Regions from separate parts of the Spirosoma aureum genome, predicted to be linked through region 3. Evidence: riboswitches for the same ligand, from Rfam matches in the RefSeq annotation. Region 3 holds a riboswitch; each other region holds the start of a gene.
What was found. Region 3 has a riboswitch for S-adenosylmethionine ahead of metH (methionine synthase). Riboswitches for the same ligand answer to the same signal wherever they lie in the genome.
Positions count from the first base shown of each region.

Region 1: it holds a riboswitch for S-adenosylmethionine, as region 3 does, so the genes downstream of both, G8759_RS32380 (SusC/RagA family TonB-linked outer membrane protein) here and metH (methionine synthase) in region 3, are expected to answer to the same signal.
Region 2: it holds a riboswitch for S-adenosylmethionine, as region 3 does, so the genes downstream of both, G8759_RS07780 (homoserine O-acetyltransferase family protein) here and metH (methionine synthase) in region 3, are expected to answer to the same signal.

Region 1 covers NZ_CP050063.1:8,068,212-8,072,320, reverse strand. The annotation lists gene G8759_RS32390 (SLC13 family permease) at 1-459, shown strand, start outside; gene G8759_RS32385 (YeiH family protein) at 519-1,793, shown strand; SAM riboswitch class I at 1,980-2,079, shown strand; gene G8759_RS32380 (SusC/RagA family TonB-linked outer membrane protein) at 2,376-4,109, shown strand, end outside.
Region 2 covers NZ_CP050063.1:1,927,730-1,931,838, forward strand. The annotation lists gene G8759_RS07775 (GDSL-type esterase/lipase family protein) at 1-361, opposite strand, end outside; gene G8759_RS07780 (homoserine O-acetyltransferase family protein) at 561-1,619, opposite strand; SAM riboswitch class I at 1,797-1,915, opposite strand; gene G8759_RS07785 (DUF721 domain-containing protein) at 2,105-2,431, shown strand; gene G8759_RS07790 (polysaccharide deacetylase family protein) at 2,509-3,312, opposite strand; gene G8759_RS07795 (glycosyltransferase family 2 protein) at 3,249-4,109, opposite strand, start outside.
Region 3 covers NZ_CP050063.1:7,286,505-7,290,613, reverse strand. The annotation lists gene metH (methionine synthase) at 1-2,065, opposite strand, end outside; SAM riboswitch class I at 2,224-2,340, opposite strand; gene G8759_RS29040 (Ppx/GppA phosphatase family protein) at 2,507-3,394, shown strand; gene G8759_RS29035 (GNAT family N-acetyltransferase) at 4,026-4,109, shown strand, end outside.

The sequences.
Region 1 (4,109 bases), 780 kb from region 3:
AGTAGCATGAACAAGTTACCTTGGGGCATTCTGTTCATGATCGGCGGAGGGCTGGCGCTGGCCAAAACACTCGAAAGCTCCGGCATTATCGGGCTGATCGGCGATACTGTTGCGTCGTCAGGTACGCATGACTACAGCGGATTGCTTGTCGCGCTGGTAGGCATCACGTTGTTACTGAAAATAATCATTGCCAATACGCCACTGGCAACGGCGGCTCTTCCGATGGTTTTTGGTATTGCTACTGCCACCGGTATCGATCCGATTCTGCTGGGTGCCCCCGTAACGTTTGCGGCTAGTTTTGCGTTCGTGCTGCCCATGTCGACACCACCAAACGCCATTGTGCTGGCAACCAGCCAGGTTACTATTCGGGATATGATCAAAGCCGGGTTGCTACTGGCATTAGTAGGTTTCCTGCTGCTGATTGCGTTTGGTAGTACCTACAAATGGATGACTAACTGAACAGACCAACTAAACCACCAGACAAAAACGAATTAACCTTTCTCAAACCAACTGATTACATGGAAACTATTGCTGAACCAATCACCAAAACCAAACCGGCACTGACCGAAGACTGGACCGTCGTGGTGCTTGGCCTGCTGATTATTGGTCTCTCGCTTTCGGGTATAGTGATTCCTGTGCCTGCGTTTGGCTGGAAAGAGGGTAGCGATCTGACAGCTACGGTGTTGAGTGTTAAAAACGGACTGATAATTCTCGAACAATTCGGTTTCACGTACGCCATTGCCCTTATTGGTGCCATTTTAACGGGCAAACCATTGCGGTCCACACTGTTCGGGTTCCCGATCATTTTTGGGCTAACACTATTGGCCCTGGTGCTGGCTGGAAATAAAACGCTGAAAGATCTGAACCTGGAAGCGGTCATTTTTAGCTTAAGCATTGGTCTGCTGGTGGGTAATCTGGTTCAGCTACCCGACTGGTTGAAAGGCGCGCTGGCTACGGAGCTGTTCGTCAAAATAGGACTGGTACTGCTGGGAACGACTGTCATTTTTGGCGATATTCTGAAAGCCGGATCACTGGGCTTGGTACAGGCTTTGGTGGTGGTGGTGTCGGTCTGGTATTTTGCCTACTGGATCAGTAAGCGACTTAAAATAGACGATGAACTGACCATGATGCTGGCGTCGGCGGTGTCGATTTGTGGCGTGTCGGCAGCCATTGCAACCTCGGGCGCGATTCAGGGCGATAGCAAAAAACTTTCCTATGTTATCTCGCTGGTACTGATTACGGCCATTCCAATGATGTTGTTCATGCCTTATGCAGCACACGCGCTCGGCTTGTCGCCGGAAGTAACGGGAGCCTGGCTGGGCGGAACGATCGATACAACCGGTGCAGTCGTGGCATCGGGAACATTAGCGGGCGATGAGGCTTTAAAAATCAGCACCATTGTCAAATTTTCGCAGAATGTGTTGCTGGGCGTGGCCGCTTTCGCCATTAGCGTATACTGGACCTATACTAAAAACCAGTCTGCCGATGTGCAGGCCAGTAAACCAACTTTGGGTGTCATCTGGGAGCGGTTTCCGAAGTTTATTCTGGGCTTTCTGGGGGCATCATTGCTGTTCTCCTTTGTGTTAGATGCGGAAACTGTAGATAGTGTGAAAGGAAGTCTGAAGAGCCTTCAGGGACTATGGTTTGCGCTGGCATTCACCAGCATTGGCCTTGAAACCCGCTTTGCGGATCTGTTCAAAGCTGAAAACCGTCGACCGCTTTACGCCTTTTTGATTGCCCAGACATTCAATATTTTTATAACGCTACTAATCGCGTATTTTCTGTTTCGGTAAGCTTTACGATCGGGCTGGGGTACTGGCCTGATCAACATAAAATTCTACGCTAATCAGCGGGTGAAGTAGTAAATTTTCAAGAAAAGTATTCTTTTCTTATAGATTATATAGGAATTTGTTGCTTTTTTGAAAACAGAGGCTCTATATTTGAATCGTCTTACACTTACTACCTGCAAAGTAGCTGTGGATTTATACCGAAAGGGGGAGAGACAGGCTCATTGAACCCTTAGCAACGTTCCAGTTGGAAACCGTGCTAACCTGCCTAATTGGTTAGGAACTATAAATTTACACCCGCTCCGGCGGACAGGCATGATTACCCAAATATCTTCTTCCGGCTCCTGTAAATTCAGGCATTCCCGCAGTTCGGTTCTACAATTCTGTTGTTGCCCTTGTTGATTGGCGGACCAACGACCTATTGGCTGAACGGTTGATCGGTTATTCGTAACCCATCTCGATATGTAAGCTAAGTAGCTCCCGCTGATTTATTCTGTATCAATATATTCTACTTAATATATAGAATATATGCATTAATAATTGATTCCTATAAATTCAACAGCAATTTATAGTCTAGATGCAAACACCATGACACACAAAGCTTTACGTACGTTTTACCGCTTACTGCATTTGAACATTGCCCTTTTATGGCTTTCACAAAATGCATTAGCCCAAGGACAGTCTGTTTCTGGAACAATCAGGGATAAAGCAACCGGGGAAGGGTTGCCCGGAGTATCGGTTGTGGTGAAGGGTAGCACCACGGGCACAACATCTGACCAGGAAGGGCGATTTAAACTGAACGCCCCTTCAAACGCAACCCTGATTTTCTCATTTATTGGTTATTCGTCGGTGGAGCAACCTGTACAGGGCCGGACGGTTTTTTCAATAGACCTGAGTGCCGATACGAAGCAGCTCAGCGAAGTGATGGTGGTTGGCTATGGTACGCAGACAAAAGCCGAATTTACCGGATCGGCGGTGCGGGTCAACGGTGACGCGATCAAACAACAACCCGTACAAAGTTTCGATCAGGCCCTCCAGGGGCGGGCCGCCGGAGTAAGTATTGCGCAGCCCAATGGCGTACTCAATAACCCACCCGTGATCCGGATTCGCGGAGTAAATTCAATCTCGCTGAGTTCATACCCGCTGGTTGTGGTCGATGGTATTCCTATCAATACGGGAAATGTGTCGGCTAGTACGGCTGTACCCAACAATCCGCTCGGCGACATCAACCCCGCCGATATTGAATCGATCGACGTGCTGAAAGATGCTGCTTCGACTTCTATTTACGGTTCACGGGCTGCTGCGGGTGTTTTGCTGATCACCACCAAGCGCGGAAAAGAAGGCAAGCCACGGATCAGTTACGAAACCTGGGTTGGCGCTTCCGAAACGGTTCGGCTACCTAAGCTATTGAATGCTGAACAATACATAGCCATCAAGAATGAGGCTGTGTTAAATGCCAAGATTCTGGGCGGCAATCAGAACAACGACAACGTAGCATCGGCACTTTTCTTTCCGAATAATAACCCCGATGGTTCGCCCGTCGATACCCGATGGTACGATTACATCTACCGGACGGGTGTGTCACAAAGCCATAACATCAGCGTGTCGGGTGGTACAAAATCGACGACCTATTATTTCTCGGCCAACTACACTAAACAGCAGGGAATTCTGAAAGGAAATGATTTTAACCGCAAAGGTGCCCGGTTTAATATCGATCAGGACATCACGAACTGGCTGAAGCTGAAAGCGAGTGTTTCTTATAATACCAGTTTCAATCTGTCGCCCTACTCGGGTTCAACGCCCAATACGACCTTCCTGCTGGTCTCGGCCGCCCGTTTAGCCATTGCTCTGCCACCCAATGTGCCTGTCTATAATCCAGATGGGAGCTATAGCATCAATCCGGCCAGTCCGAACACAATCGGCATGGGCAACAACCAGGTGATCAGTAATTTCGGAAACCCGGTGGCGTTGCTGGATTTAAACCGATATTCCTCCGAAAACGACCGGATCATCGGCAGTTTCAGTGCGAACGCCAAACTGCTGAAGAACCTCGACTTTACAACGACCTACTCCATTGACCGGCTGCGAACCGACAACATCAGTTTCGACAGCCCGACGCAGGGGAACGGCTATTCGAGTAAGGGTTCGGCCACCAATGTCAGTGCCGTTCGCGATAACTGGGACTGGGCCAATACACTGACGTATAATGCGACCTTTGGCAGCAAACATGCCCTATCGGTTCTGGCGGGGTATGACGTGCAGAAGTTCAATAATTCATCCTGGGGGGCAACCCGGACGCAGACGTCCGATCCATTTTTTCAG
Region 2 (4,109 bases), 3.5 Mb from region 3:
TGATCGTTAGAAAAAACAGCGGTACATCAGGTAGCTCCCGGCGCATTTTATCGGCCAGTGCGCAAAAAAACAGGTAAACTTCCTCAGGATGGCGACCGTCGCCCAGGTCGTTATCACCTGCATAAAATACAATGGATTTAGGATTTGCCGGAACAACCAGTCGGTCAAAAAACCAGGCACAGGCCGCTAATGTTGAACCGCCAAATCCTAAATTAAGCGTATCGATTTGCGGAAAATCCTGAGCCAGCGTCGACCAAAGTCGAATCGATGAACTACCATAAAACACAACCCGATCGGATGCGGGATGAACTAACTTGATTTTGGCTTCGAGTTGCCGAACGTCGTCTTCGTACCAGACCATCTGGTTATTGTATGATTAAGGGTTACCTAATGGCTTCTTACAACCCGCATGAATAGATTACTGCACCGGAATGGGTTAACTCATAAGCTGACAAATGTGTTGTCAAATCTTTATAAACCCGTTTGCCATTAGTCAATAATTTTTTAGTGATACTACCCGCAGGTTGAAGAAAGCTTCATGCGATTGAAGGGCTGATGCTTTACTTTTTTACTGCTTCGGCCATTTTGTTTGAATCAGACGTGGCTGAAGCCATCCATTTTCGGAGAATGCTGCCCAAGGGGCGGAATTCGATCAGAAATCCGTCGTGGCCATACAGAGAATCAATCTCTTCGTAGACTGCATTAGGAATATGCCGGGCCAAAAACTGCTGTTCGGCTATTGGAAACAGCAAATCGGAACGGATGCCAACAACGAGGGCGCGAGCCTTTATCTGGTTGAGTGCATTCAGAATGCTACCCCGGTTTCGACCGACATTGTGCGAATCCATTACCTTCGACAGCGTCCAGTACGTAAAGGCATTAAATCGATCGGCTATTTTTTCCCCCTGATAGCGTTGATAGCCAGCGGCCTTATAGCCATCGAGTTGTTCGTTGTTATCGAGAGCCTGCGTAAAGCCATATGTATCGTAGTTACGATACGAAATCATGGCCATAGCCCGAGCCGCTTTCATCCCCGACGCGCCTGCATCGTCGCGTCGTTCGATCCAGGTGGGGTCAGCTTCAATAGCCATACGCTGGGCTTCATTGAAGGCAATACACCAGGGCGATGCAACCGCGCTGACAGCGATCAGAACAAGATTTTCGATTAGATTCGGGCGTAGAATTGCCCACTCAACCGCTTGTTCTCCGCCAACGGATCCACCAATACAGGTATGAATTTTATCGATACCCAACTCCTGCCGTAACAGGTCCAGCGCTTCAACCATATCGCGGATGGTAATTGTCGGGAAATCGTGGTAGAAGGGCTTTCCTGTAGTTGTATTGACTGAGAGAGGTCCGGTTGAGCCATAACAGGAACCGAGAATATTGGCACAGACGATGAAATCAGTATCGGGATTAAAGTATTTCCCTGGCCCTACCATGCCATTCCACCAGTCGCCGGGGTCGGCATTGCCGGTCAAAGCATGACAAATCCAGACAACGTTAGACCCATCGCTGTTCAGTGTTCCGCGTGTGGTGTAAGCTAACCGAAAACCCGGTAAGCTCTCTCCCGATTCAAGCGGGAACGAATATTTATAGTTAAAATAATGGATGTCCAAAGGATAATGCGTTTTCTGCCCTAACGTTTTCAGGCATTATGAAGGCATAACGGCACTGAAAACCATAAACATATGGAACCGCACAAAACCACTCCCGGTTAGCGGTGCGATGAGGTGAGTGATGCTTAGTAGGCCTCGTAGGGCATACAGTGCCGTGTGTAGCGCATGTGATTAAACGATTTATAGTCCCTAACCGTCCGCCTTCGCGGTTGCTTTAGGCAGGAGTTAGCACCTTGCCATGTGGTAGGTTGCCAGCGATTCACAGAGCCTGATCTCTCCTCGCTTCTTTATAAATCAATTGACGTCGGTATGAAATGATTGACGTCTGGCAATTGACTTGATACCGCAAGTATACTAGCCAAAGCGCGCCAATCCAAACACAGACCCTATTTTCTGACCGTTGCCTTATTTTTTTTGACTTCGTTGGCAAGTAAGGTTTATTTAATCGGGCGGATATTTACTTTTGTGGCGAAGACACCCCCCCGATGAACCAAACCTACCGTTACAACCGTGAAAATGCTACCCGAGTAGCCGGAACTACAACTGTGAAGGATGCAATCGGGCAGTTGCTGAAAGCGTATCAACTTCAGACTCGCTTCAACGAAACGTACCTCGAAGCCTTCTGGGGACGTATGATGGGGCCAACGATTGCATCGCGAACAAACCGTCTCTACGTTAGGGATCGGAAATTACATATCGAGATCGCTTCAGCTCCACTGCGTAATGAACTCGTCAATGCCAAGCAGAAACTGATTCAACTTGTAAATAAAGATATGGGTACCGATGTTATCGAGGACGTTATATTTATCTGAATAAGTTAGATTTTAAAACCGAAAAAGGCATTACTGGTCAGTAATGCCTTTTTCGGTTTTAAAATCCCGTAGACTCCTTACGATAATGAGTTGGCAAATTCATGCATTGTACTGAACTCGCCTTGTGGCTTTAAATAGCGAAGTAGTGCCTCAACCCGGTCAAGTAACTCCTCTCGGGAATGACGCCGAACGTAAGCCGGGATTTTTTCATAGCCCGACAGGTCCGTAAACTCCCAGGGGTGAACGTATAAATTCAGAAAGCCATCGGCTTGAAGCGTTTGCCTGCATAGTTGTTTGTAATAAGCAAACGGAAAGTTTTTTAGACTTAACCAGAAAAGTGGCAACCGTAGGGTAGGCGTAACGGATGCCGGAATCTGCCAGACACCCGCTTCCCGGAAGGGATGACGTGGTTCGCCCCAGTGGTTATAGCGGCCAGGGAGCCAGGTCGGATGCAACGATGAATTATACTGATAGCCTGCCTGCTCAACATCGTTGGGGTCGACAAAACCCATGCGCGCACGCCGGAAGCCGGTTACCGGACGATTAAGTAATTTCTCCAGCGCTAATCTGGATGTAAGCAAATCTGCCGGTTCGAAAGTCGTATGGAAATAGCCGTGCGACGCAATTTCGTGCTTACCAGCAAGCTGCCAGACTAATTCGGGTTCATGAAGGGCATAATTAGCCGTAGTGAAAAGCGTGGTACGAGCCTCAACTGCGTCAAAGCGTTCGGCCAGCAAACGCAGCCCCCGCGTTGAAACGGCCACTTGCTCACTCAGTGGAATATTGTGACCGAACTCTACCGCAGTATCAAACTCTTCTACATCAACGGTGAATAATATATGCCTCCCAGGGGGTGTTGCTCTTTGGTTGGGGCTTCCCATGTTGTAACGGTCTCCTCAATGTCGCTTGTGTCGCCGATGATATAAGCCGGGCGTTGTTTTACTTCCACAAACGTTTTTCCCAAATATACGCCGATGATCCCGATTATGATGAATTGAACACCGCCGATGAGCAGCATCAACAGGACTAAAGTAGTCCAGCCGGAAACGGTAGCATTGGTGAAATACTTTTCATAGAGAACTTCCGCTCCGAATAAACTGGCAAACATGAACATGCCAAAGCCAAGCAAAACGGACAGATACAACGGCTTGGTAGAGAACGAGGTGATACCCATGGCAGCCAGGTGCATCATCTTGCGAAATGAGTATTTAGAACGGCCTGCGTAGCGAGCGGCTGGCTGATAGAGAATCCGGCATTGGCGGAAACCTACCCACGAAATCGCCCCGCGGAGGAACAGATCATTCTCCTTGAATGCCTTGAGCGTGTCGATAACTTTGCGGTCGAGTAACCGGAAGTCAGCGGCACCATCTTCAATTTTAAGGCCTGAAATATTTCTCAGCAGGCTATAAAACTTTTTTGATGTAGTACGCTTAAACCACGATAGTTTCGGGTCTGGCTGCCGAACCGTATAAACGACCTCGAAGCCTTCACGCCATTTACTGATCAGCGTAGGAATGAGTTCGGGAGGATGCTGGAGGTCTGCATCGAGACAGATTACCGCCTGACCTCTGGCATTTTCATAACCAGCACGAAGGGCCATCTGATGACCAAAGTTGCGGGAAAAAGAAAGAAACCGTACTACCGGATACTCTTTGCTTAACTGCCGAAGCACAAAGCG
Region 3 (4,109 bases):
TTCCAGCGCCAAACAGATCGCCCACAACGTTCATCCCATCCATCAATGGGCCTTCAATGACGTGCAATGGACGCTCAACTAGCTGACGTGCTTCCTCTACATCCTGATCGATATAGTCCGTGATTCCTTTTACAAGCGCATGTTTGAGCCGCTCATTGACAGGTTCGAGCCGCCAGCTTTCGTCCTGTATGATCGCTTTGCCCTTTGCTTTTACGGTTTCGGCGAAATCGACTAACCGTTCCGTGGCATCGTCCCGACGGTTTAACAGCACGTCTTCGCAACGTTCCAGCAAATCTTTTGGAATATTGTCATAAACCTCTAATTGCCCGGCATTGACAATACCCATGTCCATCCCTGCCCGAATTGCATGGTACAGAAAGGCCGAGTGCATGGCTTCGCGTACAACATCGTTACCTCGAAAACTGAACGAAATATTCGATACACCCCCGCTGACTTTAGCCAGCGGCAGGTTTTGCTTAATCCAGCGCGTAGCATTGATAAAGTCAACGGCGTAGTTATTGTGCTCCTCAATTCCCGTTGCAACAGTCAGAATATTGGGATCGAAAATAATGTCCTGCGGGGCGAAATGAACTTTATCGACCAGAATTCGATAAGCTCGTTCGCAGATTTCAATACGACGCTCGTACGAATCCGCCTGACCGGTTTCGTCGAATGCCATCACAACCGCAGCTGCACCGTAGCGTTTAACCAATTGGGCCCGTTCAATGAACGCTTCTTCGCCTTCTTTGAGCGAAATAGAGTTTACGATGGCTTTTCCCTGGACGCATTTCAGCCCTGCCTCAATGACCTCCCATTTCGATGAGTCGACCATGATGGGTACACGGGCAATATCAGGCTCGGCAGCAATCAGGTTCAGGAAAGTCTTCATAGCTTCTGCCGAATCCAACATGCCTTCATCCATGTTAATGTCGATCACCTGCGCTCCGCCTTCAACCTGACCACGCGCAATGCTCAGTGCTTCGTCGTAATTACCTTCTTTAATAAGCCGGGCAAATTTCTTAGAACCGGTCACGTTGGTTCGTTCACCAACGTTCAGGAAATTCGTTTGCTCCGTAATTTTGAGCGGCTCCAGGCCGCTCAATTTCTGATAGGGTTCAGGCTCTGGGAGTTGTCGTGGCGGATATTTGGCCGCTACGTTGGCAATGGCCCGAATGTGATCAGGTGTAGAGCCGCAGCAACCGCCAACAATATTGACAAAACTACTTTTAATGAAATCTTCGATTTGCAACGCCATCATGTCCGGCGTTTCGTCGTATTCACCAAATTCGTTGGGCAGGCCCGCGTTCGGATAGGCCGAGGTAAAGAACGGTGCCTCTTTCGAGAGCGTCTGAATATAAGGCCGCATCAATTCGGCCCCCAATGCACAGTTGAGCCCTACACTGAGCAGGGGCAAATGTGAAACTGAATATAAAAAAGCTTCGGTTGTCTGACCCGATAATGTCCGACCACTGGCATCAGTAATGGTGCCGGATATCATGATTGGGCGAACAGGCTGCTGCGGGTTTAAATTGAAATACTTGTCAATGGCGAACATAGCCGCCTTGGCATTCAGTGTATCAAAGATCGTTTCGACCAACAGCAGGTCGGCGCCCCCCTCTACTAAACCACTTACCTGCTCATAGTAGGCATTCACCAGTTCATCGAACGTAACAGCCCGATACGCCGGATTATTTACGTCGGGCGAAAGAGAAGCAGTCCGGTTTGTAGGCCCCATTGCTCCCGCAACAAAGCGCGGTTTATCCGGATTTTGCTTTGTTAATTCCTCAGTTACTTCCTTTGCAATGCGTGCTGACTCATAGTTCAGTTCATAGGCCAGCTTTTCCATGTGGTAATCCGCCATGGCAATGGATGTACCACTGAACGTATTGGTTTCGATAATATCGGCACCTGCCTCCAGATATTGTTTATGGATTTCCTGAATGATCTGCGGCTGCGTGATCGACAGCAAATCATTATTTCCCTTTACATCGTGCGGATAGTCTTTAAAGCGCTCACCCCGATAATCGGCTTCAGTCAGGTTATACCGCTGGATCATCGTTCCCATGGCACCATCGAGAACGAGAATTCTTTGTTTCAGAAGGTCTGTAATCAGTTCCAATTGATACAAAATTTATAGAGTTAAAAGCACGCCAATAGCGGCCTTAAAATAGTATAGCGTAAAAACCGGGGCTTATCAAAACAGGGGAAGGAAGCAGAAACGCTAACTTATCTGTCCCCAAAAAATTGGGGTGGAATGCGGCACCTTTTCCTACTTGTATAGTAAGCGGCTGGTTGCCAAGACATCGTTGGGTCCAATCCCTCCGTCTTTCTTGATAAGCACTTATGCAAAGATACATATTCTACCCATAGTCCCAAAAATAGCTTACTTTTGGGCGAATTTTTGAATGAGCGAATTAATGAATAGGCGACTAGTTTGTGACTAATCCCGTTCACTGGTTCGCTCATTCCCCACTCCGGCGAATTGGTCACTACCTAACTATAGTTGATGAAACTAGCAGCCATCGATATCGGTTCCAATGCAGCTCGTCTGCAGATCTCAACGGTGTTACATAACGACAACGTTGTTAGCTTCAAGCGTGTCGAATACGTACGGTTCCCGCTTCGGCTGGGGCACGATGTATTCAATTTTGGCGAGCTTACTCCTGAAAGTGAAGCCCGAACGGCCAAACTCATGCAGGTTTACAAACTGCTGATGGAACTGCATGAAGTGGAAGATTATATGGCCTGCGCTACATCGGCCATGCGCGAAGCCTCCAATGGGCACGAGGTCGCTAAACGGATCGAAGCCTCAACAGGCATTAAGATTAACATTATTGATGGGAGCAAAGAAGCAGAACTTATTAATAATGTAGTAGTTCAGGCGCTTGATGAACGGCAGTTTCTTCATATTGATGTGGGCGGTGGCAGCACCGAACTGAATCTCTATGAGAATCGCCAGAAAATCAATTCCAAATCGTTCAAAATCGGCTCGGTGCGGCTACTGGAAGGCAAAGAAACCAAAGGGGCCTGGCGAAAAATTGAAGACTGGGTTGAGGATAATATCGATTCGACTAAAGAAATTATTGCTGTCGGCACCGGAGGTAACATCAGTAAATTATTCAACCTGGCGTCTAAAACCTCTGAATTAGAAACAACCCTTTCAGAAATTGAACGGATTCGTGATTACATCGCTGGTTTTGACCAGGAAGACCGTATCAACAAACTCCGTCTGAATGCCGACCGTGCTGATGTGATCGTACCAGCCGCCGGGATTTATATTTCCGTTATGAGATGGGCTGGAGCCGATAAGATTATTGTTCCAGATCTGGGTTTGAAAGATGGTATCATTCAATTAGTATACGCCCAGCTAGGGAAGAAAAAACACGTTCTCTAAACAAATTGCCCGTAGACGCATTAACAAAAAATCCCGGCGAAATAAGATCGCCGGGATTTTTAATTTGACATATTCTCTCTTACAATCGGTGGGCCGAATACTATTTATTGTACGAATAGTAATCGGTACATATTTTGGTTGACAGGTATACATTGAGGATGTTCACCAGAGTGACAATCTTTTTTGTATAACCACCAATGAATTGCGCATCGACTCAGCCCAAAACAAATGTATACTGATTTCGACTTTGTTCCGGTTACTAAGTCACCCTGTTTTAAAGATCATTCCTGTTGCCGATTATTTTATTTTGACTATTTATGATCTAAATAGTATAGCAAAAATCAATATATATTACAGTATTTCAATTATTATCATATAAAAACTACTATAAAGACTACAAAAATTTGAGGTTTTGGAAAAATGTACAATCTGTTTTTTTATTATTCTTGACATTAAAACAGTGTAATATGGTACTACTACAACCTGATATCACTTTATAACCAACCTTTACTTGTCACTCCCGTTTCAATTAAATTTAATTGTTGCCATAGAAATTCGAATCAGCTCAATTAGTTTTGTATTCATTAAAGGTTATTTAATCTACTAAAGTTCAATTGGGCTAAAGGAGCCTATGACAGACTATATTATTATTAGCCAGCAAAACCCACCAACTGCCGACATTTCCGAGTTTTGCCAGCCTGGCTTTTTCTTTAAT